Regions from separate parts of the Kineococcus rugosus genome, predicted to be linked through region 3. Evidence: riboswitches for the same ligand, from Rfam matches in the RefSeq annotation. Region 3 holds a riboswitch; each other region holds the start of a gene.
What was found. Region 3 has a riboswitch for S-adenosylmethionine ahead of ACRYM6_RS02630 (ABC transporter substrate-binding protein). Riboswitches for the same ligand answer to the same signal wherever they lie in the genome.

Region 1 (5,997 bases), on a different contig from region 3:
CGCCGACGGGAGCTCGGCGCGCACCGTGCGGGCCGCCTCCACCAGGTGCCGCAGCGACTCCGTGGTCTCGGCGTACCCGCGGGTCTTCAGCCCGCAGTCGGGGTTGACCCACACCTGCCGCGCCGGGACGGACGCGACGGCGGCGCGCAGCAGGCCGACGACCTCCTCCGCGGACGGCACGCGCGGGGAGTGGATGTCGTACACGCCCGGCCCGATGCCGCGGGCGAACCCGGCGGCGGCGATGTCGGTGAGGACCTCCATGCGCGAGCGCGCGGCCTCGATGCTGGTGACGTCGGCGTCGAGGCCGTCGATCGCCTCGATGACCTCCCCGAACTCCGAGTAGCACAGGTGGGTGTGGATCTGGGTGGCGTCGGCCGCACCGGCGGTGGCGAGGCGGAACGAGGCGACCGACCAGTCGAGGTAGGCCGCCTGGTCCGCGGTCTTCAGCGGCAGCAGCTCGCGCAGCGCGGGTTCGTCGACCTGCACGATGCCGATGCCCGCCGCCTCCAGGTCGGCGACCTCGTCGCGCAGGGCGAGGGCCACCTGGTTCGCGGTGTCGCCCAGCGGCTGATCGTCGCGGACGAACGACCACGCCAGGATCGTCACCGGGCCGGTGAGCATCCCCTTGACGGGCCGGGTCGTCCGGCTCGCGGTGTAGGTGCTCCACGGGACCGTGATCGGCGCCGGGCGCGTCACGTCGCCCCACAGGATCGGCGGGCGGACGCCGCGCGAGCCGTAGGACTGCACCCAGCCGTGCTGCGTGACGGCGAAACCGTCGAGGTGCTCGGCGAAGTACTGGACCATGTCGTTGCGCTCGGGTTCGCCGTGGACGAGGACGTCCAGGCCGAGCTCCTCCTGCAGCTGCACGACGCGGTCGATCTCGGCGCGCAGGAACTCCTCGTAGGCGGCCTCGGCGAGCTCGCCGCGCGACCACGCCGCGCGGGCCCTGCGGATCTCGGTGGTCTGCGGGAACGAGCCGATGGTGGTCGTCGGCAGCGCCGGCAGGTCCAGGGCCTCGTCCTGCGCGGCGCGCCGGACGGCGTAGTCGCTGCGGCCGAAGGCGTCCGGGGTCAGGGCCGCGAGGCGCTCGCGCACCTGCGGGCGCACGACGCCGGGGGCGGTGAGCCGGTCGGCCAGCGCCGCGGCCGAGGCGGCCAGCTCGGCTTCGACGGCGGCCGCGTCGCCGAGCGCCCGGCCCAGCAGGACGACCTCGCCGACCTTCTGGTCGGCGAAGGAGAGCCAGCCGCGCAGCCGCTCGTCCAGCGCCGTCTCGCGGGCGACGTCGTGCGGGACGTGCAGCAGCGAGGTGGAGGTCCCGGCCACGACGTGCCCGGCGTGGCCCTCCAGCTCGCGCAGGGCGGCGAGGGCCCGCACGAGGTCGCGGCGCCAGATGTTGTGACCGTCGACGACGCCGCCGACGACCGTCTTGCCGGCCAGGACCGAGCGGTCGGCCGGGACGGCACCCTTCACCAGGTCCAGGGCCAGCCCGTCGACGGCGGCCAGGGCGGCGAGGTGGTCGCCCGCGTCGCCGTAGGGGGTGGCGACGAGCAGCCGCGGCCGGCCCGCGAGCGCGCCGAGGCGGTCGTAGGCGGCCCGCACGAGGTCGGTGAGCCCGTCGACGCCGGCGGTCGCGGAGTCGCTGACCAGGCCGGGCTCGTCGAGCTGCACCCACTCGGCGCCCGCGGCGGCGTAGGCGCTCAGGAGGTCCTCGTAGGCGCCCAGCAGGTCGTCGAGGCGGGAGATCGGCGCGAACCCCTCGGGGCTGCCGTCGGCGGCCTTCGCCAGCAGCAGGAACGTCACCGGGCCCACGACGACGGGCCGGGTGAGGAAACCGTCGGCCAGGGCCTCGGCGAACTCGCGCACGCCGCGGTCGTCGGCGTGCCGGAAGCGGGTGCCGGGGCCGATCTCGGGGACGAGGTAGTGGTAGTTCGTGTCGAACCACTTCGTCATCTCCAGCGGCGCCTGCGCCCCGCGGCCGCGGGCGATGGTGGAGTACCCGGCGAGGTCGACCCTGCCGTCCTCCCCGACGAGGTCGGCGAACCGCTCGGGCACCGCGCCGACGGCCACGGCCGCGTCGAGGACCTGGTCGTAGGCGGAGAACGACGACGGGATGGACGCGTCGTGGGCGGGCAGGCCCAGGCGGTTGAGGCGGCGGACGGTGGCGGCCCGGACGGCGGCGAGCGCGGCCTCGGTGGTGGCCAGGTCGGCCTTGCCGGACCACAGCGCCTCGAGGGCCTTCTTGGTCTCGCGGTCGGGGCCGATCCGGGGGTACCCCAGGATCGTCGCGGTCCACGCGGGCGTCCCGGTGGGGGTCGTGTCGCTCATCGGGTGGGTCCTCCTGCAGCGGCGGCCGCCGGGGCGGCCGGAGTGGGGTCGGCGGGTCGGGTCGCGGGTCGGGTCGCGGGTCGGGTCAGGTCGAGGTGGTCGAGGAGGTCCAGCGCGGGCGCGGCCGCGTTGAACGTGTACAGGTGCAGGCCGGGGGCACCGGCGGCGAGCAGCCCGTGCGCCAGGCCGGAGGTGAACGCCGTGGCCGCGCGGCGGCGGGCCCGGGGGTCCTCGTCGTCCAGGGCGGCGAGCAGGGCGCGGGGGGCCGGGACCCCGGTGAGCTCACCGATCCGCTGCAGCCGGCGGGCGTCGTCGGAGACGGCGAGGCCGGGCAGCAGGGGGATGGTGATCCCGGCGGCCCGGGCGCGGTGGACGAACGCGGCGTACTCGTCGGCCGAGAACGTGACCTGGCAGATCGCGAACCGGGCACCGGCGTCCTGCTTGGCCCGCAGGACGGCGAGCTCGTGCTCGTCGCGGCCCCGCGGGAACGCGGCGACGGCCAGGGTGAGCTCACCCTCGTCGAGGGGGCGCGACCCTCCCCGCAGGGCCAGCCGGCGCCGGTCGGCGACCTGGAGGAGTTCCACCAGGTCGCGGGCCGTGGCGACCCCGTCGGGGTGCGGGGCCCAGTCCGCGGCGCCGGCCGGCGGGTCGCCGCGCAGGGCGAGGACGTTGCGCACGCCGGCGTCGAAGAACTCCCCGGCCAGTTCCACGACCTCCCGGCGGGAGGACCCCACGCAGGTCAGGTGCGCCATGGCCGGGACGGCCGTGGTGCGCAGGACGTGGCACAGCAGGTCCCGGCTGGGCCCCCGCGTCGCCCCGGCCGCCCCGAACGTCACCGACACGAAGTCGGGGTTCGCCGCGAGCAGGTCGGACAGCTTGCGCCACAGGGTTTCCCGGCCACCGTCGGACCGGGGCGGGAAGAGTTCGAAACTGAGCGTGGGCCGCCCCGTCGCACCGGCGACGAGAGGCGCGAGCGTCATCGCGCGGTTCCCCGGCCGGGAACCGGGTAGGGGGTGGCGACATCGGTGGTGCGCATCACGAACTCCATCGGCCTGGCGTTAGCACCCTCGCCCGGGCTCGGGGGGTTGCTGCGGCGTCGTCGAGCCAGGACTCTCGGCCGCTCTGGATGGTGTGCTTCGAATGTAGACCGGCGCCGACGCCGGCCACAAGGGGTTCCCCCGAACGGCCCGCGACACGCCGACCTTGATTCCGGCCGGTCGCCCGTGGCAATCTCGCCCCAGGTCATGAGCGCCAGCGACAAGCCCCGGCTCGCTGGCCGGCAACCCTCCTCCGCGGTGGGGTGCCCCGGGTGACGACCTGGCCGGTTCCGAGGTGGTTCCGGCAAGCGCGGACCTCGCCGGGCGGGCCCCGGTCCTCCCGGCAGGGTCCACTCCCCGAGGAGACCTCGCGTGACGACGAGCACCCTGAGCCCCAGCCGCCCCTCCCGTCCCGCCCTCGCTCCCCTGCTGCCCGTCGTCGGCGCCGACACCGTCGTGCCGCTGGCCACCGGGGGCCGGGCCACCTACGTCAACCTGGACAACGCGGCCAGCGCCCCGGCCCTGGCCGTCGTGGCCGCCCGCGTCGCGCAGGTGCTGCCGCACTACGCCAGCGTGCACCGCGGGGCCGGGTACCTGTCCCGCGTCTCGACCGCGCTGTTCGAGCAGGCCCGGGCCCAGGTGGCGGGGTTCCTCGGGGCCCGCGGGGACGACCTGGTGGTGTTCACGCGCAGCACCACCGACGCCCTCGACCTGCTGGCCCGGGCCGTCCCGGACGGGGCCCGGGTGCTGGTCGCCGACGTCGAGCACCACGCGAACCTGCTGTCCTGGCAGCGCTCGGCGCGCACCACGGTGGTCCGCGGCGGGTCCGACGCGGAGGAGACCGCGAGCCTGCTGGAGGCCGAGCTGGCCACCGGGCGGTACGCGCTGCTGGCCGTCGCGGGGGCCTCCAACGTGACCGGCGAGGTGCTGCCGCTGCGCCGGCTGGCGCGGGCCGCGCACGCCGCCGGTGCCCGCATCGCCGTCGACGGCGCCCAGCTGCTGCCGCACCGCCGGGTCAGCCTCGCCGCCGACGACCCCGCCGACGACCTGGACTGGATCGCCCTGTCCGGCCACAAGCTGTACGCCCCCTTCGGGGCCGGCGCCCTGGTGGGCCGCCGCGACTGGCTGGACGCCGCCGAGCCCTACCTGGCCGGGGGCGGCGCCACCCTCGACGTGAGCCACGACGCGGTGCGCTGGGCGGACGGCCCGGACCGGCACGAGGCGGGCTCGCCCAACGTCGTCGGCGCGGTGGCGCTGGCCCAGGCGTGCGCGACGCTGGCGGCCCTGCCCACCGCGGCCCTGGAGTCCCACGAGGCCGCGCTGCGCGACCGGCTCGTGGAGGGCCTGGGCGCGCTGGAGGGCGTCGAGGTGGTGCGACCGCACCCGGCCGACGCCGTGGGGGTCGTGACCTTCACGGTCCCGGGTCGCCCGGTCTCGGAGGTCGCCGCGTACCTGTCGGCCGAGCACGGCATCGGCGTGCGCGACGGCCGGTTCTGCGCGCACCGGTTCGCGGACTCCCTGGGCCTGGTCGAGGGCGGGCTGCGCGCCTCGACCGGGGTGGGGACGAGCTCGGACGACGTGGACCGGCTCGTCGCGGCGGTCGGGCGCTTCCTGACCACCGGGCCGGAACTGCAGTACGGCGTCGTGGACGGCCACTGGGGTCCCCTGACGGACGCCCGGCCGGCTCCCGAGACCTTCCTCGGCCCGGTGCCCGAACCGCGCTGACCCGCCCGCGCGGCCGAACCCCGCTCACGCGACCGCGTGGACGTCCCGTGACCCACACCCCAGGAGTGACATGAGCCCGACCCCCTCGCCCGCAGCCCCCTCGGTGGACGCGCTGACCGCCGGGCGGGCCGTCGCCGGTGGCGCGCTGCTCGTCGACGTCCGCAGCGACGCCGGGCGCGCGGCCCACGGCGGACTGCCGCAGGCCGTCGTCGTCGCCACGACCGACGTCGGGCCGGCGTTCACCGTCGGTGGCCCCGGGGCCCTGCCACAGCTGACCGGACTGGACCAGGAGATCGTCGTGATCTGCGGTTCGACGGCCGGGTCGGGCCCGGTCGCCGCCGAGCTGCTCGCCGCGGGGTTCACGAACGTCGTGCAGGTCGACGGGGGCTTCCCCGCCTGGAAGGCCGCCGGGCTGGCGCCCGGGGAACCCGCGCAGGCCTGAGGTGACGAGCACCGCGGAGCACCGCGACCCCGCACCCACCCCGCACCGGGCGCGCCGACGGTGCACGATCCACCACCCCCGGCGGGGCGCCGGCGCCCGCCGCGTGGCGGGCCGGGCCTCAGGGCACGGGCTCGCTGTCGGGGCGGGGACCACCGCCGGCACCGCGGACGTCCCCGGACAGCAGCGCGTGGAGCTCGGCCTCGAACTCCGCCCAGCTCAGTTCACCGGGACCCGGTTCCGGTTCGGTGTCGACCGGGGACCAGGGGAACCCCCACTGACCGTGCCCGGCCAGCGCCAGACCCTCGACGACCGCGCCTCCGAAACTGGTTGCGGCAGCGCACAAACGCGTCCACACTCGATGTCCTCGCACCTCGCACCTCCGCTCTCGGGTGCCTCACTGTGACACACCCGCACCGATCCGCAAGGGCCTTCGCGAGGTTTCCGCCGCGAGGGTTCCCCGGTGCGGCG
Region 2 (8,644 bases), on a different contig from region 3:
CGACCGCGTCGGGCACAGCCGCTGCTACGGCAGGCACTTCGACTGAGAACACCGCCGCGCCCCCGGGCCCGCACCTGCTCCTCCACCGAAAGGCCGCACCGTGAGCACCCTCGAACGGCTGCCGATCACCGGGACCACCCGCGACCTGGACCTGGGCGCCGCCGCCGGTCCCGTCCACGAGTCCGTCCTGGACGCCATCGGTTCCACCCCGCTGATCCGTCTGCGCCGCACCGCGTCTCACCTCCAGGCCGCCGTCTACGTCAAGCTCGAGCAGAACAACCCCGGCGGCAGCGTCGAGGACCGCGCCGCCCTCTGGACGGTCCGCCGCGCCCGGGCCGACGGGTCCCTGCCGCCCGGCGGGACGATCGTCGAGGGGACCAGCGGGAACACCGGCGTCGGGCTGGCCGTCGTCGGCGCCCAGCTCGGCCACCCCGTCGTCGTGGTCGTCCCCGACGGGACCAGCGCGGAGGAGATCGCCGTCCTGCGCGCCTACGGCGCCGAGGTCGTCGTCGTGCCGGGCGGCGTCCCGCGCGACGACCCGCGGCACGTCCACCACACGGCCGTCCGCCTGGCCGCGGAGATCCCCGGCGGGTGGCTGGCCCACCCGGACGACGACCCGGACGACCCCGCCGCGCACCGGGAGACCACCGGTCCCGAGATCTGGGCGCAGACGCAGGGGCGCCTGAGCACCTTCGTCGCCGGGGTGGGGACCGGCGGGACGATCTCCGGTGCCGGGGAGTTCCTGAAGTCCGTCAGCGGTGGCCGCGTCCGCGTCGTCGGGGTCGACCCGGTGAGCTCGACGTGCTCCGGCGGTGACGCCAGCTCCCGGGCCGTGCGCCCCGGCGTCCTCGACGCGGTCGTCCCGGTCGAGGACCGGGACGCGCTGCTGACCGGTCGCCGGCTGGCCCGCGAGGAGGGGCTGCTCGTCGGCGGGTCGGCGGCCGGCGCGGTCGCCGTCGCGCTGCGCGAAGCGGAGGGGCTGGGCCCCCACGACGTCGTCGTGGTGCTGCTGCCCGACCCCGGGCGCTCCCCCTCGTCCAAGAATCTCAACGACACCTGGCTGCGCCGCAACGGGTTCCTGGAAGGAGGGGTCGAGCGCCCGGTGCGCGACCTGCTGCCGGCGGGAGCCCTGGACGCTCCGGGACCCATCTCGCTGGCCGCCGACCTGACCGTCGGGCGGGCCGCCGAGCTGGCCGCCGGGCAGGGCGCCCTGGGCCGCACCCCGCTGGCCGTCGTCCTGCCCCGCCGCGACACCCGCCGCCCGCTCCCCCTGGGCGACGTCGTGGGGGCCGCGACCCTGGCGGGCCTGCGCCACCTCGTCCGCGACGATCCCGACCTCGCGCACGTCCCGCTGCGCGAGGTCGCCGACGCGCCGCTGCCGCACGTGGGCGTCGGTCAGGGCGCCGACGAGGCGTGGACCGCGCTGGGGGAGTTCCCCGCCGCCTGGGTCCTGGTCGACGGCCGCGTCGCCGGCTGGGTCCGGCGGGCCCGGCTGGACCAGGGGCGCACCCCCGAGGACGGCCCGTGAGGACCGGCACCCGGTCGCGCCGGGCCCTGGTGACCGACGTGGTGGGCCCCGTCCTGGCCGGGCTCGGGCCCGCGCCGCTGCGGGTCCTCGACGCGGGCGGGGGCGACGGCCGCGACGCCGTCGACCTGGCCCGGCTGGGTCACGACGTGACCGTCCTCGACCCCTCCGGGCGGGCCCTGGCCGCCGCGCAGGAACGCGCCGCGGGAGCCGGTGTCGCGCACCGGGTCCGCACGGTCGACGCGGACCTGGACGACATCGCCGCCCTCGCCGCGATCACCCACCACCGCGCCGGGGGCTCGGGGTCCTTCGACCTCGTCCTGTGCCACGACGTCCTGCCCGCGCGCGGCACCCTGGCGCAGGTCGTCGCCGACGTCGCCGCGCTCACCTCGTCCGTGCACGCCGGGGGCGCGATCTCGCTGCTGGCCCCCGCCGGTGCGCCCGCGCGGGCCGGCCTGCTGCGGCTGGACCGCGACCTCGTGCAGGGGGCGCTGCTGGCCAGCGGGTGCGAGCTGCTGCCCGTGGGCGGGGACGTCGTCGACGAGGTGGGCGGAGTGACCCACTGGCACCTCCTCGCGCGGCGCGCGGACTGACCCACCCGCGCGCACCACGGCCCGCCCACCCCGTCGCGGGGTGGGCGGGCCGTCGTGCTGCCGCGGTCAGTCGGTCTTCGGCAACCCGGGCGGGTTGATCGCCGACGTCGTCACGGCCTCGTTCGCCAGGTTCCAGCGTTCGAGGGTCTCGGCGTACGCGCCGCTGCCGATGAGGTGGTTCAGCGCGTCGGCCAGGGCCTGCACGAGGCCGTTGTCCTTCTTCGTCGTCGCCGCGATCTCGGCCTGGATGGTCCCGCCGCCGGGGACGGTGCCGACGATCTTCGTGTCCCCGGAGACCTGCGCGTGGTACGCGGCCGTCGGGTTCGGCCCGAAGTTGGCCTCGATGCGGCCGGAGGCGAGCGCCAGGTACGTGTCAGAGGCCTGCTGGTAGTACTGGATGGTCGCCTCCTCCCGCCCGGCCGCCTCGTTCTGCGCGTTCCAGTCCAGCAGGACCTTCTCCTGGTTGGTGCCCGAACCGACCGAGACGGTCAGGCCGGCGATGTCCTCCGGGCCGGCGATCGCGGTGATGTCGGAGTCCTTCGCGACCTCCCAGGCCAGGGTGTCGACGCGGTAGGACGCGAAGTCGTACTTCTCCTTGCGCTCCTCGGTGACGGTGATGTTCGAGAACCCCACGTCGTACTGCCCGGAGTCCATCGACAGGAACAGGTTCTCCCAGCTGGTGGCCTGGATGTCGGGTTCCAGGCCCAGGACACCGGCGACGAGCAGGGCGATGTCGGGTTCGATGCCGATGACGGTCTCGTCGTCGTCGGCGCGGAAGCTCAGCGGCGGGTTGCCGTTGCCGGTGGTGCCGATGACCAGCGTCCCGCGGTCCCGGATCGCCTGCGGCACCTTCGCGGCGATCTCCGGCACCGCGTCGACGGTGACGCGTCCGCCCTGCTCGGGGCTGGTGTCGACCCCCGAGCCGCTGCTGCTGCCGGCGGCGGGAGCCGTCGCGGGGTCGGCGCTGCCCGACGCGCACGCGGACACCACCAGGGGGGTGGCGGCCAGCGACAGGAGCCAGGTACGTCGGCTGATCAAGGGGTTCTCCTCGTGCTCGGGCCTGCCCGGGGCAGGCCGACGTCGCGGTCCGGCGGAGCGCCGGACCGTCAGGGGGTGCGGTGGTTCAGAGGACCTTCGCGAGGAACGAGCGGGTGCGCTCGTGCCGCGGGTGGTCGAAGACCTGGGTGGGGGTGCCCTCCTCCAGGACGACGCCCTCGTGCATGAACAGCACGCGGTCGGCGACCTCGCGGGCGAAACCGATCTCGTGCGTGACGACCACCATGGTCGTGCCGGAGGCGGCGAGGTCCCGGATCACGTCCAGCACCTCGCCGACGAGTTCGGGGTCCAGCGCCGAGGTCGGTTCGTCGAACAGGACCAGAGACGGTTTCAGGGCCAGCGCCCGGGCGATGGCGACGCGCTGCTGCTGCCCGCCGGACAGGCGGCGGGGGTACTCCCCGGCCTTGTCGGCCAGGCCCACCCGCTCCAGCAGGGCGCGGGCCTCCACCTCGACCTCGGGGCGTCGGCGGCGCTGCGCCGACACGGGGGCCTCGACGACGTTCTCCAGCACCGTCAGGTGCGGGAAGAGGTTGAAGTGCTGGAACACGAACCCGATGTTCGACCGCTGGCGCAGGACCTTCCGCTCGTGCAGCTCGCGCAGGTGCTTCCCGGCCCGCTCGTAGCCGATGAGCTCGCCGTTGACCTCGACGACGCCTGCGTCGACCTTCTCGAGGTGGTTGATGGTGCGCAGCAGCGTCGACTTGCCCGAGCCGGACGCCCCCAGCACGACGGTGACGGTGCCGGCGGCGACCGACAGGTCGACCCCGCGCAGGACCTCCAGAGCGCCGAACCGCTTGTGGACGCCTTCGAGGCGGACGACCGGCCGGGCCAGGGTGGGGGCGCTCACCGGGTGACCTCAAGACGACGGGCGCGGGCGGTGCGCAGGGTGCGGAGAACCTTCACCAGCGGCAGCTCGTCGTGACTGCGGGAGCTGCCCCGGCCGTAGTACCGCTCCACGAACCACTGCCCGGTCGACAGGACGGTGGTCAGCACGAAGTACCAGACGGCCGCGACCAGCAGGAGCGGGATCACGCGGCCGGTGCGGGAGTAGACGACCTGGACCTGGTAGAAGAGCTCGGGCAGCGCCATGACGTAGACGACCGAGGTCCCCTTGAGCAGGCCGATGATCTCGTTGCCCGTCGTCGGGACGATGATGCGCAGCGCCTGCGGGAGCTGAATCCTCCAGAACTGCCGGCCCTGCGGGATCCCCAGCGCCGCCGCCGCTTCCCGCTGGCCCGGGTCGATCGCCAGGAACCCCGAGCGGACGATCTCGGCGAAGTACGCGGCCTGGTGCAGCCCGAGACCGAGGAACGCCGCGGTGAGCGGCCCGATGAGGTCCTGGGTGCCGAAGGACCAGAACTGCGGACCGAAGGGGACGCCGAAGCCGATGCGCTCGTACAGGATCGCCAGGTTGAACCAGAACAGCAGCTGCAGGATCAGCGGGACCGACCGGAACACGCTGATGTAGCTGAAGCTGACGGCCTTCAGCAGCGGGTTGTGCGCCATCCGCATGAGCGCCAGGACGGTTCCCAGGATCAAGCCGATCGCGGTGCCGACGATCGTGAGCTTCACCGTCAGCCACATCGACTTCAGGATCGTCGCGGAGAACAAGAACTCCGCGACCGTCGGCCACTCCCAGGCGGGATTGGTGACGAGGGCGTTGACCGCCATCGCCGCCAGGACGGCGACCACCGCGGTCGCCACCCACCGCCACGGGTGCCGGGCGGGCAGGACCTTCACCGCGGCCGCGGGTGCCCCGGCCACCAGTGCGGTGCGGGGGGCGGGGCCGGTGCGCGTCGTCCCGCTCATCGTCGTTCTCCCGGCAGGTCGGACACGGCGGGGGTGTCGGCGGGGGTGTCGGCGGGGGTGTCGGCGGGGGTGTCGGCGGGGGTGTCGGCGGGGGTGTCGGCACGGGCGGCCGGGACCGTGGACGACCCGGCCCGCAGGAGGTCGCCGGCCAGCCGGTCGGCCCGCCGGAACAGCTCCGCGTCGGTGCCCGGCCGGGCGAACGCGGGCGCCGCGCCCTCCCCGGAGACCCAGGCGCCGGTGGCGAACCGCCGCGGGTGGGGTGAGCCGTCCCCGCGGACCAGCCGCCCTCGGGGGTCCACGACGAGCCGGCCGTTCGACAGCCGGGTCCCGCCGTCGGAGATCTCGTGGGCCCGGACCTCACCGCGTTCGCGCAGCCGCGTCAGCAGCACGTCGGAGGTCCACTCCAGGTCCGGGACGGGCAACCGGGCCTCGACCAGGGCCCCGGCCCGCACCTCGTGCGGGCCGCTGTCGGAGGTCGCGGTGAACGCGCCGGCCTCCGGGTCGGCGACGACGTTCAGCCCGGCCCCCAGGAACCGCAGCACCCCCGCCCGCGCCAGCGCCGACAGTTGCCGCACCCGCTGCGGCGGCGGCCCGCTCGCCACGTAGCTGAAGAACCCGTGCCACCAGCCGTCCACGTCGACCGCCGCCGAGCGGGCGTTCAGCCGGCCCGCCGCGTGCAACCCGGCCGTCACCACGTACGCGGACAGCAGCGCGGCGACGACGGCGCCGTCGGGGGAGTGGCGCGGGTCGCTGCGCCGGGCGCGGTCGTCCTCGAGGTGGCGCAGGACCCGCTCGTGCACCTCGTCCCCGGACGTCCCCCACCAGGTGTCGAGGGGGCGGTCCAGGTCGGCCGGGTCGAACCGGTCGGCCGGGTCCGGCACGGCCCGCTCGACCAGTTCGTCGACCTCCGCCGACCCCCACGCGGCGCGGGAGAAGCGGGCGTCGAACTCCGCGGCCGCCAGCGCCGTGCGACCGGGGTGGGTGCGGAACAGCTCGCGGTAGTGCGCGCCCGCCAGCTCCTTGGCGATCAGCGGCCACAGGTCGACCCGCAGGTCCAGGGGGGCGTCGCCGTGCTGGGCCTCGACGGCCCGCGCCGAGTAGTAGCGCGGCAGCCCCAGGTCGGTGGGCGTGGCGTACCCGATCTTCGCGCGGTACGGCACCCCGCGCCGCGACCCCACGTGCAGCCGCGGTTCGCGTCCGCTGCGCCGGTACTCCAGGCTCCCGTCGGGGTTCTCGGTGAACCGCCCTCCGCGCCCCTCGGTCAGCCGCACCACCAGGTCCACGAAGGCCAGGCCCATGCCCACCACGACGACGTCGACGCCCGGCCGCAGCACGTCGAGGTCCTGGTCGCTGGTGTAGCCGGGACGGACGTAGGCCAGCCCGTGCGTGCGGGCGAACGCCTCGACCCGGCGCTCGCGGGGCCCCGGCCGGACGTCGAGGTGGCCCTGCACCAGCAGCACGGCGTCGACCCGCAGGGTGCCCTCCAGCCCGGCCAGGTGCAGGTGCTGGCTGCCGTCGGCGGGGTCGTCGGTGAGGTCGAGGACCGTCCGCGCGTGGCGGTGGACCCGCACCCCGGCGGGCAGCCCGGCCAGGGTCCGGTGCCAGGCGTCGGCGAAGTAGCGGCTGGCCAGCCGGCGTGAGGTGAACGACCCGGGTTCGTGGCGCAGGACCTCCTCGCGCAGCAGGTCGTCCCCGGCGGCGGCCGCGTCGAGCACGAGGTCGGCGCGGTGCTGCGTGACCCACTCCGCCAGGCCGGGACCGTGCTGGACGGGCCCGGTCAGCCCGGTCACGGAGGCGTCGGGCAGCACGCTGATGTCGGCGGCCCGCGAGTTCATCCACAGCAGCGGGTCCTGGGCCTCCCGCCAGACGCGGCCGGCGCCGGAGTCGAAGGGGTCCACCACGTGGACGTCCAGGGGGCGCTCGTCACCGGCTGCGGTCCACCGCGCGCCGAGGCGCTGCAGCAGGACCAGCGTGCGGGGACCGGCACCGACGATGCCGAGGGAGCGGGGGGTGGGGCGGGTCGTACCAGGCACGAGGGGTCTCCGGGGGGCCGCACCGGGGGACCGGCGCAGTGGACGTCCGCGGGCGTCGCCGCGACGGACGGGGGGTCAGACCCCCGCACAGACCGCCGAGCTCAGCCGTCCCAGGTCGACGTGACGGCGCCGGACGAGGAGGTTCCCCGGTGCGGTGCGACCGCTCATGCTGCGACTCCCATCGGTCCTGGCGGAAGCACCCTCGCCCGACGGATCGGGGGGTTGCTGCGACGTCGGTGAGCCAGGTCTCTCGGCCGCTCTGGATGGACGACCTCGAAAGTAGCCCACGACCCGGCCGAACACCAAGCACCCGCGGTCCCCCGGGGTTCCGGGCGGCGCCCCGGGGCCGGGGTGGCACCCTGGTCGCACGCCCCGCACGAGCACCGGAGGAAACCCGTGACCACCGTCGAGGACACCCGCAGCTGGACCTTCGCGACCGGCACCGAGCCGCGCGTGCACGTCGTCCACGAGAACCCCGAGTGGTTCCCGCCGTTCGAGGCGGCGTTCCGCACCGCCGGTGTGCCGTTCCAGGAGGTGCTGCTGACCGACGGCTCCCTGGACCTGGACGCCGAACCGGCGCCCGGCGTGTACTGGTCGCGGCTGAGCGCGTCGGCGCACACCCGCGGCCACGAGCGCACCAAGGAGTACACCCGCGCGGTGTTCGCCTGGCTGGAGGGCTGGGGGCGGCGCGTCGTGGGGGGCACGCCGGTCGTGGAGCTGGAGGTCAGCAAGGTCGCCCAGCACGCCCTGCTGCGCCGCCACGGGTTCGACGTGCCCCGCACGCTCGCGGTGTTCGGCCGCGACGACCTGTCGCGGCGGACCCGGGAGCTCGACGTGCCGTTCATCACCAAGCACAACCAGGGCGGCAAGGGCCTGGGCGTGCGCCGGTTCGACTCCCACGAGGAGTTCGACGCGCACGTCGCCTCCCCGGAGTTCGAGGAACCGGCCGACGGCATCACCCTGCTGCAGGAGTACCTGCGCTCGGCGCAGCCGTTCATCACCCGCGCCGAGTTCGTCGGCGGGGAGTTCGTGTACGCGGTGCGGGTCGACACCTCGGCGGGAAGCTTCGAGCTGTGCCCGGCCGACGCGTGCGAGGTCCCGACCTCGGGGCAGGCCCTCGAGGCGTGCGTCGTGGACGGCCCGCAGGGGCTGTTCTCGCTGCGCGGGGACGTCACGGCCGACACCCCGCTCATCAGGCGGTACGCGGACCTGCTGCGCGAGGCGGGGATCGAGATCGCCGGCATCGAGTTCCTCGAGACCGCCGACGGGCGCACCGTCACGTACGACGTGAACACCAACACGAACTACAACCCCGCCGTGGAGGCCGTCGCGCCGCGCTCGGGGCCTGGGGAGATCGCCCGGTACCTCGGCGAGCTGCTGCGGGACGAGACCGCCCGGCAGGGGTGACGGCGAGCCGCGCACCGCGTGCGGGCCCCCGGGAAGGTGTCCCGGGGGCCCGCACGTCCGTGGTGGCTCAGCGGCGCGTCAGCGGCGGCCGCAGCCCCAGGTGCTCGCGCAGCGTCGTGCCGACGTACTCGCTCGGGTACGCCCCGCGGTCCTGCAGGGCGGGCACGAGCTGGTCGACGATGTCGTCCAGCCCGGACGGCACGAGGTACGGCGTGATGTTG
Region 3 (8,644 bases):
CCGCTCGAAGCGGATGTCGTACTCCCACGCCGTCCTCGAACCGCGCTCGGACAGCGCGTTCGCGAAGTGCCGGCCCGCCAGGACCTCCCCGTAGAAGAACTCCTGCTGCTCCGGCGTGCCGACGTGGTGGACGACGTCGACGAAGAAGTAGTGGTTCTGCGGGACCTGCCCGACGCTGGAGTCGCCCGTGGCGAGCTCCACGAACACGTCCCCGAGGTCGCGGGCACCCAGCCCGGCGCCGCCGAAGGCCCGCGGGACCGTCAGGCCCAGCAGCCCCGACCGCGCCAGCGCCGCGACCTCGGCGTGCGGGAGCCGCCGCTCGGCGTCCCGCTCCGCGTCGCCCTTGGCCAGCTCCGCGCCGAACTGCCGCGCGACGGCGAGGGCCTCCGCGGCGTCGGCGATGACGTGCGCGCTCACCGGGCCACCCGCTTGTGCCGCGCGGCCGGGTGGTCGTCGCGGACGTGGACCTGCCCCTTGCCGTAGATCGTCTCGCGCAGGGTCTCGCCCTCGTACTCCGTCGGGTAGACCCCGCGCCGCTGCAGCTCGGGGACGACGAGCTCGACGACGTCCTCGAACGTGCCGGGGGTGATGGCGTACGCGCAGTTGAAGCCGTCGACGTCCCCGACCTCCATCCAGCGCTGCAGCTCGTCGGCCACCGTGGCCGGCGACCCGACGATCACGGCGCCCATGCCGCCGATGCCGACCCAGTTCGCGATGTCGCGCGGGGTCCACTTCCGGTCCGGGTCGGCCGTCGAGAACGCCTCGACGGCGCTGCGCACGGCCTGCGTCTCGGCGTACTCCAGCGGCTCGTCCGGCGGGTAGCTCGACAGGTCCAGCCCGCTCCACCCGCCGTACAGGTTCAGCGCGCCGTCGTAGCTGACGTACTGCGCGTAGTCCTCGTACTTGGCCCGGGCCTCCTCGTCGGTGGGCGCGGTGACGATCGTGACGAGCGTGAAGACCTTGACGCTGCGCGGGTCGCGGCCGGCTTCGGCCGCCTGGGCGCGCAACCGGTCCACCCACGGGCGCATCACCTCCGGCCGGGTGGCCGTGTTGAAGATCGCCTCGCCGTGCCGGGCCGCGAAGGCGATGCCGCGCGGGGAGGCGCCGGCCTGGAAGATGACCGGCGTGCGCTGCGGGGACGGGGCCGTCAGCCCGATGCCCGGGACGTCGAAGAACCGTCCGTGGTGCGCCACCGGGTGCACCTTCGCCGGGTCGGTGAACACCCCGGCCTCGGCGTCGCGGACGACGGCGTCGTCCTCCCAGGACCCCTCCCACAGCTCGTAGACGACCTCCATGAACTCCTCGCCGAGCTCGTAGCGGTCGTCGTGGGAGATCTGCGTCGACAGCCCCAGGTTCTTCGCCGCCGACTCCAGGTAGGACGTCACGACGTTCCAGCCGACCCGGCCGTTCGTGTAGTGGTCCAGCGTCGCCATCTTGCGGGCGAAGGAGTACGGCTGCTCGTACGTCAGCGAGACGGTGACCCCGAACCCGAGGTGCTCGGTGACCGCGCCCATGGCCGAGACGGCCAGCATCGGGTCCCCGACCGGCACCTGCGTGGACTCCCGCAGCGCCGTCTCCGGGCCGCCCTTGTAGACGTCGTAGATCCCCAGGACGTCGGCGATGAACAGCGAGTCGAACTTCCCGCGCTCGAGCAGCTTCGCCAGCTCGGTCCAGTACCGGATGTCGTCGAACCGGTGCGACTGGTCGTCCGGGTGCCGCCACAGGCCGGGGGACTGGTGCCCCACGCAGGTCATGTCGAACGCGTTGAGGTGCACTCTGCGGGCCTCGGTCACGGGATTCCCCTCCAACTTCCTGGACGTCACTTGACGGCCCCGGCGGACAGGCCGCCGACGAGCCACTTCTGGGCCACCACCGCGAGCACGTACATCGGGACGATCCCGACGAGCGAGGCGGCGGCCTGCTGGCCGAACTGCACGGTGCGGTCGCCCTGGAACAGCGACAGGCCGACGGGCAGCGTCTGGCTGGAGGTGCTCTGCGAGAACGACACCGCGAACAGGAACTCGTTGTACGACAGGAACAGGCAGATCAGCAGCGCCGCGACCAGGCCGGGGGCCAGCAGCGGCAGCACGATCCGCCGCAGCCCACCGGTCGTCGACAGCCCGTCGACCCAGCCGGCCTCCTCGATCTCGACCGGGATGCGGCGCACGAAACCGTCCAGCAGCCACACCGCGACCGGGACGTTCGCGAGCCCGTTGACCAGGACCAGCCCGAGCGCGGAGTTCGTCAGGTCCGCCTGCTTCAGCAGGTAGTACAGCGGCAGCACCGCGACGATCGGCGGCGCGCAGTAGCTGGCCAGCAGCACCGTCTGCAGCCGTTCCCCGCGCGCCCCCGCGCGGGCCGTCACGTACGCGGCGGGCACCGCGATCAGCGAGGTCAGGACGGTCGCGCCGATCGCCACGACCCACGAGTTCACCAGCATCGTCGACAGCGGCACCGTCGCGAACGCCTTCGCGAAGTTCGACCACACGAACACGCTCGGCAGCCAGCCGCCGTTGGCGATGTCGTCGACGCTGCGCAGCGACAGCGACACGAGGAACAGCAGCGGCAGCAGCGCGACGAACGCGACGGCGGCCAGGACCACGCGCACCCCGGCGCGGTGCAGCGCCCCGGCGCTCACTGGTCGGCCCTCACGGCGCGTGCCCGCAGCAGCGTCACGACCGTGGTCAGGACCCCCACGACCAGGCCGAACACCAGGGTCTCGGCCGCCGCCGTGCCGATCTCGTAGCTGCCGCGCATGCCCGTGCGGAAGATCTCGAAGCTGCTGACGATGGTGGACACCCCCGGACCGCCCTGCGTCACGACCGTCACCAGGTCGAACACCTTCAACCCGATGACGAGCTCGAGCAGCAGCACCGAGAACACGTTCGGGGCGATGACCGGCCACACCACGTTCGTGAACGCGCGCAGCGACCCGGCCCCGTCGAGCGCCGCGGCCTCGCGCAGCTCCTCGGGGACCCCCAGCAGCGCGGCGAACACCAGCAGCGTCACCAGCGGCGTCCACTGCCACACGTGCATGACGACCAGCGCGGAGAAGGCCCCCACGCCGTCACCCAGCGGGTTGGCCCCCGGGAAGCCGAGGACGGAGAACAACCCGCCGAACGCCCCGCCCACCGGGGCGAGCATGAGCTTCCACGCCACCCCGACCATGACGGGCGGGGTGACCAGCGGGAGCAGCAGGATCGTCCCGACGACCCCGAAGCGGGTGCCCCGGGCGTGCAGCAGCAGCGCCAGGAGCACGCCCAGGGCCGTCGCCGCCAGGGCCGCGACGACGGCGAACACGACCGAGCGGACCAGTGACCCGGCGAAGGCGAGGGACTCCCACGCCTCCACGAGGTTGTCGGTGCCGGTGAAGCGCTGCAGCGGCCGGGCCAGGGAGGACTTGGTGACCGCCAGCGCCACGACGAACAGCGTGGGGTAGACGAGCATCAGCGCCAGCCCGGCCAGGCTCGGTGCCGCCAGCCACGTCGAGACGTGCCCGGGGCGGTGCCGCCCCGGGACCGCCCGCCGCGCCGCGCCGCGGCCGCGCTGGCGCGGCAGCGTCCCCCGGTCGTCGAGGAGCTGGGTCATCCGAGGGCCCTCTCCCAGTTCTCCGCGGCCCGGTCCAGCGCGGCCTGCGGCTCGGTCTCGCCCTGGATCGCCAGCGCGAGCTGGTCCACGAGGTCCTGCAGGGCCTTGGGGGAGCCCTGCTGCGACGGCCACGCCAGCGGGTCGCCGTCCAGGCCCTCGCGGATGACGTCGGTCGCCTTCCCCGCCGCCGCCGCGTACTCGGCGGAGTCCAGCACCGTCTTGCGGGCCGGGTCGATGCCCGAGCCGGCCGTGGAGGCGAGCAGGAAGTTGTTCTCCTCGTTCGTCGCCCACTTCACGAAGGCGGCGGCGACGTCCTGCTGCTTGCCCGCCGAGGAGACACCCAGGCCGAAACCGGCGTCCAGCGCCGTGCGCGGCGTCGTGTTCTCCCCCCCGACCGGCAGCGTCACGACGCCCCACTTGTCGACGATCTTGGAGCTGGCCGGGTCCTGGGCCTTCAGGCCGAGGTCGGTCCAGGTGTCGAGCATGGCGCCCTGACCGGCCAGGAAGGCGGAGTTGGCCTGGTCGAAGCCGGTCTGCAGCGGGGTCGGCAGCGCGTGCGGGGAGACGTCGATGAGGTGCTGCAGGGCCGCCAGCCCCTCCTCGCCGGCGAACGCGGGCTTCCCGTCGCCGTCCACCAGCGTCCCGCCGTAGCCGGCGAGGCGGTTGATGAAGGAGCAGCCCAGGATCATCGGCACCTGCTGGGCCTCGACGATCGCCCCGTAGACGCTGCCGCCGGAGTCCTGCGTGATCTTCGCCGCGGCCGCGTCGTACTCGTCCCACGTCGTGGGCGGCTGCACGCCGTACCGGTCGAAGACCTCGGCGTTGTAGTAGAGGACGTGCGTGTCGCCGTCGAAGGGCAGGCCGTAGCGCTTGCCGTCGAGCAGCGTGTACGGGTCGTAGATCGACGGCAGGAAGTCGTCGGTGGCGATGTCGGTGTTCGCGCCGATCCAGTCGGTCAGGTCCACCAGCGCGTCGGCCGCGACCAGCTCGCCGAGGCCGAAGTAGAAGTAGTCGAAGACGTCGAACTCGCCGTCGCCGCCCTGGACGTCCAGGATCTGCTTGCTCGTCAGCTGGTCGTAGGGGATCGCGGTGACCTGCAGCTCGCCGCCGAACTCCTCGGCGAACTTCTTGCCCAGCAGGTCGGTGAAGGCCAGCACGTGCGGCTGGTTGACCATCAGCTTGAGCGTCTTGCCCCGCAGGTCGACCGCCTCCCCGGCGGCCAGGCCCGCTCCGGCGGAACCCTCCCCGCAGGCGGCGAGGGAACCGGTGGCGGCCAGGGCGCTGACGCCGAGGGCGCCGGACAGGACGCGGCGGCGCGAGGCGAGCAGGCGCTGGGTGCTCGTGGGCGGGGGGGTGCGGCGGGGCGCGGACATGGGTGTGCTCCGGGGGTAGGCGGACGTGCGACGTCCGTCGGGGGGTGCGCGCAGGAGGCGGCGCGCTCGCTCGAGGACTCGGGGGAGGTGGCGCGGGCCGGTCAGGCCGCGCGCGACGTCCCCGGGCGCATCGACCCGCCGCGGTGACAGGCCATCGAGGCCGTGCGCGCGAGGTCGACGTGGTAGCGCCGGGTGAGCTGGGTACAGCTGTCCACTGCGAGTCCTCCATCGCCCCTGGCGGGAGCACCTGCCGCTCGCGCGGTGGTTGCTGTGGCGTCAACGAGCCAGGTCTCTCGGCCACTCTGGATGGTGTTGATCCGAATGTAGCGGACGAGGGGTGCCGCTGGCGATGGAACGCCCGCGGCGAGTGCGCAGGGTCACCTCGGTGGGGCTGTGCGACACTGGGCGAGGCCGAGCGTTCCCCGACACCGGGCGCACGGTCCGCCGTCGAGACCGCCGCCCAGCGCGCGGGTCCCGGGCAGCGCCGCGGTCTGGTGGAAGGACCTCGCAGGCGCCCCGGCCCGTTCACCGGACGACGACGACGGTGGCTCCGGGGGGAGCACGCGTCGCGCGACCTCTCCGGTGCACCGAGGACTTCCGTCGGGCGTGGGACGACCCGCCCGGCGATTCCGACCAGGACGCCCGAGCGTCCGCGGGGTTCACCGGTGGAGCGGACGCTGCGGGCGATGCGGAGCACCCCGTGACGACGACACCCGAAGAGACCCCCGAGAACGACGGCACGACGACCGGCGCGACGACGCGGCCGCGCCGCCGCCGCGCCGCCAGCCGCCCCGCCGGCCCGCCCACCCGCGTCGAGCCGGTCGCCGAGCCCGCGCCCGTCGCGGCGCCCACCGAGCCCGAGCCCGCCGTCGAGCCGGTCGCCGTGGAGCCCGAGCCGGTCGCCGAGCCGGTCGCCGAGCCGGTCGCCGAGCCGGTCGCCGAGCCGGTCGCCGAGCCGGTCGCGGTGGAGCCCGAGCCGGTCGTCGCGCCGCGGCGCCGGACCCGCCGCGCGACCCGCACGGTGACCACGCCCGAGCCGGCCCCGGCCCTCGAGGAGGTGGCACCCGCCCCGCAGGCCGCGCCGGAACCCGCCGCCGAGGTGGCCGAGCCCGTGGCCGAGGTGGCCGAGCCGGTCGCTCCGCCCCGCCGCCGCCGCGCCCGCAAGGTCGCCGCGCCCGCCGCCGAGGTGGCCGAGCCCGTCGTCGAGCCGGTCGTCGAGCCCGTGACCGGGTCTGCCGCCGAGCCCGTGGCCGAGCCGGCCGCCGAGGTGCCGGGAGCGGGCGAGCCCGCGCCGGCGGACGCGGTGGCGCAGGCCGCCGCCGAAGACGCCCCCGTCGAGGAGGCCCCGGTCGAGGCGCCCACCGAGCCCGTCGCCGAGCCCACCACCGAGCCCGCCGCCGAGCCCACCGTCCAGCCCGCCGCTGACCCCGCGCCAGCCGACGCCACCGACCTCATGGACGACCCGGTGCTGGTCCGCGCCGCCGGGCTGGCCCGCCGCGGCCGCCGCCGCGCGCCGGCGGCCGAGCCCGTCGAGGAGTCCTTCTCCGACGCCGCCGCCCGCGCCACGGCCCTGTTCTTCCAGGCGCCCGCCGCCGAGACGCCCACCCGCCGTCGCCGCGCCTCGGCCCCGGCCGGCCCGCCGCCCGCCCAGAGCGGGCCCGCGGACGAGCGCGAGGACGAGCGCGAGGAGTTCGGCCCGGAGGGCCTGGACGACGTCGACCCGACCGACCTCGAGGCGGAGGACCAGGGCGAGGACGACACCACCGAGGACGACGCCCGCGAGGAGGACGGCGGCCCGCGCCGCCGTCGCCGCCGCGGCGGACGGGGCCGGCGCAGCCGGGGCCGGGACGCCGAGGACGGCGACGACGCCGACGACGAGGTCCGGGACGACTCCGGCGAGGACGCCGGGCCGCGCGACGACGCCGACGACGAGGGCACCGACGACGGGGGCGAGGAGGCCGACGACGCCGAGGAGTCCTCCGGCTCCTCGCGCCGCCGTCGCCGCCGCCGCCGCCGCGGCGGGTCCGGCGAGGTCGAGGAGGCCTCCACCGACGATCCGCCGAACACCGTGACCCGGGTGCGCGAACCGCGCCGCCCCCGCGGGACCGGCGAGGACGAGATCACCGCGCTGCGCGGCTCCACCCGCCTGGAGGCGAAGAAGCAGCGCCGCCGGGAGGGCCGGGAGGCCGGCCGCAAGCGCGCCATCCTCACCGAGGCCGAGTTCCTGGCCCGGCGCGAGTCGGTCGAGCGCGTCATGGTCGTGCGCCAGCGGGCCGACACGACCCAGATCGGCGTCCTGGAGGACGGGATCCTCGTCGAGCACTACGGCGCCAAGCAGACCCAGACGACGATGGTCGGCAACGTCTACCTCGGCCGCGTGCAGAACGTGCTGCCGAGCATGGAGGCCGCGTTCGTCGACGTGGGCAAGGGGCGCAACGCCGTCCTGTACGCCGGCGAGGTCAACTGGGACGCCGCCGGGCTCGAGGGGCAGCCGCGGCGCATCGAGGCCGCGCTGAAGTCCGGCGACCCCGTGCTCGTGCAGGTCACCAAGGACCCCGTGGGGCACAAGGGCGCCCGGCTGACCAGCCAGGTCTCGCTGCCGGGCCGCTACCTCGTGTACGTGCCGCGGGGGTCGATGACGGGCATCTCCCGCAAGCTGCCCGACACCGAGCGCGCGCGGCTGAAGAAGGTCCTCAAGGAGGTCGTGCCCGCGGGCGCGGGCGTCATCGTCCGCACGGCCGCCGAGGGCGTCTCCGAGGAGGAGCTGCGCGCCGACGTCCAGCGGCTGCAGGCGACCTGGGAGTCCATCCAGGCCAAGTCGCAGAGCAAGAACGCCCCCCTGCTGCTGCACGGCGAGCCGGACCTCACCGTCCGGGTGGTGCGCGACGTCTTCAACGAGGACTTCAGCCGGGTCGTGGTCTCCGGGGACCAGGCGTGGGACGCCGTCCACGGGTACGTCTCCGACGTCGCCCCCGACCTCGCCGACCGGCTGGAGCGCTGGGAGGACGCCGAGCACGACGGCCGGGACGTCTTCGAGAGCCACCGCGTCGACGAGCAGCTCGCCAAGGCCCTGGGCCGGAAGGTGTGGCTGCCCTCGGGCGGGTCGCTGGTCATCGACCCGACCGAGGCGATGCACGTCATCGACGTGAACACCGGCAAGTTCACCGGTGCCGGCGGCACCCTGGAGGAGACGGTCACCCGCAACAACCTGGAGGCCGCCGAGGAGATCGTGCGGCAGCTGCGGCTGCGGGACATCGGCGGGATCATCGTGATCGACTTCATCGACATGGTCCTGGAGTCCAACCGCGACCTGGTCCTGCGCCGGCTCGTGGAGTGCCTGGGCCGGGACCGGACCAAGCACCAGGTCGCCGAGGTCACCTCCCTGGGCCTGGTGCAGATGACGCGCAAGCGCACCGGGCAGGGCCTGGCGGCCGTGCTCGAGGAGCTCGACGCGGCCGCGGACGCCAACCCGGCGCCGCAGCCGTCCCCGGCCCAGCAGAACGGCTCCGGGGGCGGGTCGGGAGGGTCGGGCGGCGGCTCGGCGAACGGGTCGGGCGGCGGGTCGGGCAAGTCCCGCAGCCGGCGCGGGCGCGGTCGCGACCGCGCGGCGGCCGAGGAGGCCCCGGCGACGCCGGAGAACGGCGCGGAGCCCGCCCAGGAGCCGTCCGAGCCCGGGAAGGACG

Region 1: linked by a shared signal. The riboswitch ahead of ACRYM6_RS16835 (aminotransferase class V-fold PLP-dependent enzyme) and the one ahead of ACRYM6_RS02630 (ABC transporter substrate-binding protein) in region 3 are both predicted to bind S-adenosylmethionine.
Region 2: linked by a shared signal. The riboswitch ahead of ACRYM6_RS16860 (FAD/NAD(P)-binding protein) and the one ahead of ACRYM6_RS02630 (ABC transporter substrate-binding protein) in region 3 are both predicted to bind S-adenosylmethionine.

What each region holds. Positions count from the first base shown of each region.
Region 1 covers NZ_JBJLSJ010000030.1:34,453-40,449, forward strand. Annotated here, with positions in the region: gene metE (5-methyltetrahydropteroyltriglutamate--homocysteine S-methyltransferase) at 1-2,325, opposite strand, end outside; gene ACRYM6_RS16830 (methylenetetrahydrofolate reductase) at 2,322-3,305, opposite strand; SAM riboswitch class I at 3,367-3,458, opposite strand; SAM riboswitch class IV at 3,566-3,679, shown strand; gene ACRYM6_RS16835 (aminotransferase class V-fold PLP-dependent enzyme) at 3,735-5,087, shown strand; gene ACRYM6_RS16840 (rhodanese-like domain-containing protein) at 5,158-5,529, shown strand.
Region 2 covers NZ_JBJLSJ010000030.1:42,758-51,401, reverse strand. Annotated here, with positions in the region: gene ACRYM6_RS16890 (GNAT family N-acetyltransferase) at 1-46, shown strand, start outside; gene ACRYM6_RS16885 (PLP-dependent cysteine synthase family protein) at 101-1,528, shown strand; gene ACRYM6_RS16880 (methyltransferase domain-containing protein) at 1,525-2,118, shown strand; gene ACRYM6_RS16875 (ABC transporter substrate-binding protein) at 2,185-3,156, opposite strand; gene ACRYM6_RS16870 (amino acid ABC transporter ATP-binding protein) at 3,242-4,021, opposite strand; gene ACRYM6_RS16865 (amino acid ABC transporter permease) at 4,018-4,983, opposite strand; gene ACRYM6_RS16860 (FAD/NAD(P)-binding protein) at 4,980-7,016, opposite strand; SAM riboswitch class I at 7,192-7,286, opposite strand; gene ACRYM6_RS16855 (ATP-grasp domain-containing protein) at 7,413-8,423, shown strand; gene ACRYM6_RS16850 (NtaA/DmoA family FMN-dependent monooxygenase) at 8,491-8,644, opposite strand, start outside.
Region 3 covers NZ_JBJLSJ010000003.1:116,897-125,540, reverse strand. Annotated here, with positions in the region: gene ACRYM6_RS02650 (SfnB family sulfur acquisition oxidoreductase) at 1-417, opposite strand, end outside; gene ACRYM6_RS02645 (LLM class flavin-dependent oxidoreductase) at 414-1,793, opposite strand; gene ACRYM6_RS02640 (carbohydrate ABC transporter permease) at 1,820-2,638, opposite strand; gene ACRYM6_RS02635 (carbohydrate ABC transporter permease) at 2,635-3,588, opposite strand; gene ACRYM6_RS02630 (ABC transporter substrate-binding protein) at 3,585-4,961, opposite strand; SAM riboswitch class I at 5,184-5,274, opposite strand; partial or broken gene ACRYM6_RS02625 (Rne/Rng family ribonuclease) at 6,700-8,406, shown strand.